Linked DNA regions of Fodinibius salicampi. The protein of the gene in region 1 binds, or shares a complex with, the protein of each later gene. Links are inferred from orthologs where the notes say so. Each region holds a gene or a part of one and is shown in the gene's direction. Other genes may lie near its edges.

Evidence for each region.
Region 2: the proteins of trxB (region 1) and trxA are in contact, whole or in part, in a crystal structure (PDB 1F6M), measured with the Escherichia coli proteins. The link is inferred for Fodinibius salicampi from one-to-one orthologs.

What each region holds. Positions count from the first base shown.
Region 1 is NZ_BAABRS010000002.1:124,845-127,674, forward strand. Bases 4-2,778 are described here. They hold trxB (thioredoxin-disulfide reductase), read left to right. Parts: upstream 4-788; coding sequence 789-1,769; downstream 1,770-2,778. Other genes in these bases: ABEB05_RS08430 (Re/Si-specific NAD(P)(+) transhydrogenase subunit alpha), read right to left, coding at 4-529; ABEB05_RS08440 (DUF4342 domain-containing protein), read right to left, coding at 1,824-2,267; ABEB05_RS08445 (magnesium chelatase domain-containing protein), read left to right, coding at 2,470-2,778. Also shown: more of ABEB05_RS08430, read right to left, coding at 1-3; more of ABEB05_RS08445, read left to right, coding at 2,779-2,830.
Region 2 is NZ_BAABRS010000004.1:184,787-187,800, forward strand. The notes cover bases 56-3,014. They hold trxA (thioredoxin), read left to right. Parts: upstream 56-1,346; coding sequence 1,347-1,682; downstream 1,683-3,014. Other genes in these bases: dnaE (DNA polymerase III subunit alpha), read left to right, coding at 56-1,230; ABEB05_RS14375 (efflux RND transporter periplasmic adaptor subunit), read left to right, coding at 1,874-2,953; ABEB05_RS14380 (efflux RND transporter permease subunit), read left to right, coding at 2,950-3,014. Also shown: more of dnaE, read left to right, coding at 1-55. UniProt on the Escherichia coli protein: Participates in various redox reactions through the reversible oxidation of its active center dithiol to a disulfide and catalyzes dithiol-disulfide exchange reactions.

The sequences.
Region 1 (2,830 bases):
CTCCGGCACCCAATACCAGAACTTTAGCGGGGGCGATGGTTCCGGCTGCGGTCATCATCATGGGCAGATAGCGATCCAGTTCGTTGGCTCCAATAAGAGCCGATTTATAGCCGGCAATAGAGCTCATAGAAGAGAGCGCATCCATGTTTTGTGCGCGAGAAATGCGTGGGATTGCGTCCATACCCAAGGCAGTAATGCTCTTGGATTTTAGCAATTCAACGGTCTCTTCATTCTGAAGTGCCCATAAAAAGCAGATAAGAATCGTGCCTTCGGAAAGCGTTTCCAGGTCTTCAGAGGGAGGAGTTTGAATGCTGATTAGAATATCAGCAGACTTGAGTAATTCGGATCGATCATCCTGAATTGTTGCCCCTGATTCAATATAGGCATCATCAAGATAATTAGAGGCAAGTCCCGCCTCTTTCTCCACCACTACATCCAGTCCCAGATCTGTGAGTTTCTTTACTGTTTCGGGAATAAGCGCTACCCGATTTTCATGTTCCGCTGTTTCTTTGGGAATTGCAACAGTCACAATCAATAAATAAGCAGTTAAAAGTTAACGGCCATAACTTATGTAAAAGATTTACTTTTGCAAATACTTTTTAAAAGATCATATGGGATTATCTTTCCCGGCCTGAATTCCACAGTAAAAGGGTGAGAGTTGCATTCGGGATCTATAAATATTACTAATTCAATAGACTCTATATGCTCTATAAAAAATATCGACTCAATTCTTACGACTAATTTTTGTATTATTAGATGAATTTTGAAGAAGATAACTTTGACGACTGATGGAAGATATTGCAGGAAAAACATTTGACGTAGTGATTGTAGGAAGCGGTCCGGCCGGATTAACGGCAGCACTTTATGCGGCACGGGCCGATTTGAATCCAATTGTATTTGAAGGGCCGGAGCCCGGTGGGCAGCTCATGCAGACCACGGATGTGGAAAACTATCCCGGATACCCGGAAGGCGTGATGGGGCCTAAAATGATGCAGGATTTCCGGGAGCAGGCACAGCGTTTCGGGGCTGATACCCGCTATGGAATGGTAACTAATATCGATTTTGATGAACGACCTTATGCCATGACGATTGATGAAGAAGTCCAAATACAAGCTAAGGCTATCATCGTTTCTACCGGTGCTTCGGCCAAATGGCTGGGACTGGACAGTGAGCAACGCCTGAGAGGAAAAGGTGTTTCAGCCTGTGCTACCTGTGACGGAGCCTTTTTTCGGGATGAACATGTGATTGTCGTCGGAGGCGGTGATACGGCCATGGAAGAGGCTACATTCCTAACCAAGTTTGCCAGCAAGGTAACGGTACTTCATCGCCGCCAGGAACTGCGCGCATCCAAAGCGATGCAGACCCGCGCTTTTAATGATAAAAAAATAGAGTTCATGTGGGATACTGAGCTTGAAGAAGTATTGGGTGAGGAGGCTGTAAATGGCGTAAAAGTTATTAATAATGAAACGCAGGAAACTACCATCCTCGATGATGTTACGGGCGTATTTATTGCTATCGGGCATAAACCCAATACAGATCTGTTTAAAGGGGTTGTGAAGATGGATGATGTCGGATATATCCAGACTGAAGGACAGTCAACAAAAACAGGCATGCCGGGTATTTTTGCCTGTGGGGATGCAATGGATGCGGTATATCGACAAGCAGTGACGGCCGCGGGAACCGGATGTAAGGCTGCCTTGGATGCCGAACGGTACCTGGCAGAGGCAGAAGTAAGCGAGGAAGCTGTAGCCGAGCAACACTGGAAATGATTTCAGTGAACAGTGATCAGTTACCAGATAACAGCACAAAATGTTGTTCACTGTTTACTGGTCACTGTTACTTTTTCCTACGGTCTTATCTGTTCTTTCTTCCGTAGTTGAATTTTCTTCCATTTCGGGAGTTCCTGTTTCGTCTTCCCCTTCCTCCTCTTCTTCATCCTGAATTTCAATATATTCGGCTTCCACTTCGTATTCATCCGTTGATTCAGTTTCATCTTCGGGATAGCGTTCTACTATGATCTTTATATCATTCATCAACAGGGCGAACATGCTGATGGCCGAAACAATAGGGGCGATAATGGTGATTAAGGCGCTCCCGGCAAGTCCAACCGTTAATTGCGACTGAAACAATACCTTCCCATTTTTATCCTTAATGAGCACGCGTCGGGCATTTCCTTCCCTGATCAGTCGCTTTACCTGGGCGATAATCTCAGATATTGTTCCCTGTATTTCCTCATTTATGGTTTTTCTAGAGCTTGAGTCTTTCATAAAAATAGTACCTTTTTAAATTTTTTTGTAAGGAATAACCTCCTTAGAGGACTTACTTAATACGAAAATATATTGGTAAAGATTCATAAAACGTGCTAATCGGTCTGAGCGTTTGACTGGGATCCATTTAAATAATCTTCGGTTTCCTGGTAAGATAACACTACTACAGATTGGCCATAAAAAAATCATTGGAGGAGTTCCTATGCTATCAAGAGTATATTGTGCCTCAACTATTGGGGTGGATGCCAGGTTAATTGAAGTAGAAGTCAATAGAACGGGAGGGATGCCCAAATATTTTTTGGTGGGTTTGCCGGATCGGGCGGTGAGCGAGTCAAGTGATCGCATTGAGGCCGCACTAAAAAATTCGGGTGCGAGTTTTCCCGGGGGACGGATAACCGTGAATTTGGCCCCGGCTGATCTTCCCAAGGAAGGCAGTGCTTTTGATTTGCCTATCGCCTTAACCCTGCTGCATGTATCCGGACAAATTGAGACGGACCGTCTTGAGCAGACATTGGTTTTGGGGGAGCTGGCACTGGATGGCAAGCTGCGTCCCATTAAGGGCG
Region 2 (3,014 bases), on another replicon or contig:
AAATCACACTCGGCGGCGTATTCTGTTGTAGCTTATCAAACTGCGTTCTTTAAGGCCAATTATCCGCCGGAATATATGGCCGCGGTCTTAACGCACAATATGGGCGACATTGATAAGGTGTCCAAGTTTATTGAAGAGTGCTACCATATGGGCATTACGGTAGATCCTCCGAATATAAATACGGGAGCCGGAAAGTTTGTAGCGGTGGATGGACGAATTCAGTATGGAATGGAAGCTATCAAGGGGGTGGGTTCCAATGCCGTGGATGAGGTAGTGAAGGAGCGTAAAGAAAATGGAAAATACGAGTCGATTTATGATTTCGCCCGTCGCATTGATCCTCGCGTTTGTAACAAACGCACCCTTGAGGGGTTGATTCAGGCGGGAGCCTTTGATTCTTTGAATCCAAACCGTCGAAAGCTGTCCAATAATATGGAAACGATTATCAGCTACGGTTCAAGGGTGCAAGAGATGGAAAACTCTAATCAGTCGGATCTGTTTGGAGACGGCAGCGGAAGTGCCTCTGCTATTGATGAGCCAGAGCTGCAGGAAATTAAACCATGGTCGAATATTGAACGGCTCAATAAGGAACGGGAACTGATTGGCTTTTATCTGAGTGGACATCCACTGAGTAAATACAAAGAAGATATACGTATCTTCTGTTCCCATACCTTAAAGGCTGAGGAACTGGAACAGCTCAATGATCGTACTGAAGTTCGGTGTGCCGGTATTATTACGGAAGTTAAACGGGTAACCGATAAAAAAGGACGTCCCTTTGCCTTTTTGCAAATGGAGGATTTACACGGCACGGTAGAGGTCATTGCCTTTAATGATGTGTACGACCGAAATTTAGGCATGATACAGGTCGATACCTTAGTCGTCGTGGATGGTAGTATTGATACCCGCCGCGGGAAACCCCAAATTATAGCTAACAGTTTTGAACGAATCGAAAGTATGCGGGAAAAATATCAGGATCAGATAGAGCTGAAGCTGGATATTGATACTTCCCAGGTAGATGAGAGTGAGCTGCAGGAAATGGCTAATCTCTTCAAGAATAATCAAGGACAAACGAATGTACACTTTAATGTGTTAAGCAGGGAGGCAAAGCGACCTTTTGCCATGCATGTGCGTAAATACGTGGTGGATCCCAATGAAGAGTTAATCGGCGGATTGAAATCACTGCTGGGCGAGGATTCTGTTCAAATGAAACGGAGCGTGAATGGCAGAAGATAAATTTTTGTAATAGGTCGTATAATAAGAAGTGATATGATAGTTTTGTAAATTTATAAGATATTAACATCGAAATTAAATCGAAGGATTTAACTTTAACTAACGGACAAAATGTTATTATGAGTAAAGCACTAGAACTCACAGATGAAACGTTTGAAGAAGAAGTATTAAATGCTGATGCAGATACTCCTGTATTGGTGGATTTTTGGGCTGAATGGTGTGGCCCATGCCGGATGGTCGGGCCTGTTGTAGAGGAATTGGCTGAAGAGTTTGAAGGAAAAGCGAAGGTAGGTAAGGTAGATGTAGATTCTAACTCTGAAACATCCACCAAGTATGGCATTCGTAGTATACCCGCTCTGCTCATTTTTAAAGATGGAGAAGTAGTTGATCAGATTGTAGGAGCAGTACCTAAAGCCCAGCTTAAAAAACAGTTGGAAGCGCAGGTTACAAACTAAAAGAGTGCACTTTTTTAGTATTGGAGGCGGTGGAAGAGATTCACCGCCTTTGATATTTTAATCGCATTTTACAAATATGACCTTCACTTCTCTCCATTATCATTTTATTTTAAACTCAATCCTGTAATTATTGAACAGGAATGGTACTGTCGATTTTCAAAAGGTATGTAATTTCTCTAACTCATCAATAAATGAATAAAAGAACAAAGCGTTTGATAGCAGGTCTGGGAGTGCTGCTGTTATTTTTAGTGTTAGCATATCCCAAAATTGCTCCACTTTTTAGTAGTCCTGCACAGGGAGAGCAATCGAACCAGTCGGATCCCTTGCAAGTTGAAGTGGCAGTAGCAGAACCTACTACGCTACAGCGAAAAATTTCATCAACCGGGTCAATTCTTGCGAATGAAACAGTTGATTTACGAAGTGAAGTTTCGGGTAAAATAACATCTATTTTTCTGAAAGAAGGACAGTCGGTACAGGAAGGTGATTTGCTTATAAAAATAAATGATAGCGAGCTGCAGGCACAGTTGGATCGGGCAAAACACCGCTTAGCATTGGCAGAGCAGCGTGAAGGCCGCCAGGCAAAATTGCTAGCAGAAGGGGGCATTAGCCAAGAAGATTATGACGCTACCCTTAATGAAGTGAATGTGCTTCGGTCGGAAGTTAACCTTATTGAAGCCCAAATTGATAAAACAGAAATTCGTGCCCCTTTTGATGGAAGGGTCGGACTAAAATATGTAAGTGACGGCAGCTATATATCGCCTACTACTAGAATTGCGTCGTTGCAGAATATTGATCCGGTTAAGATTGATTTTTCTATTCCGGAACGTTACTACAATCAGGTGCAAAATGGTGATAAAATAGTATTTGATGTACAGACTGCCGAGCAGTCTTTCGAGGGAGATATTTATGCCATTGAGCCAGCTATAGAGCGTAATACCCGATCAGTGCAAATCCGGGCCCGCAGTGATAACAAAGAAGCCTTGTTATTACCCGGTTCATTTGCTGATATTGAACTTATTTTGGAAAGCAGTGACAATGCGTTGACAGTACCAACGATCTCACTTGTTCCGGAATTAGGCGGTCAATATATATATTTGTATCGGGATGGAAAGGTTGTGAAGCAAGAGGTGAAGACCGGAATTCGAAGTGAAAGTCAGGTTGAAATAGTTGAAGGGTTGAATCCCGGTGATAGCGTACTGACGACCGGTCTTTTACAGGTTCGCGAGGGTATGGCGGTCGAAATTTCTGGTACAGATAGGGGGTCCTCATGAGTTTATCGTCACTGAGCATACGCCGCCCGGTTCTGGCCACGGTTTTTTCATTAGTCATATT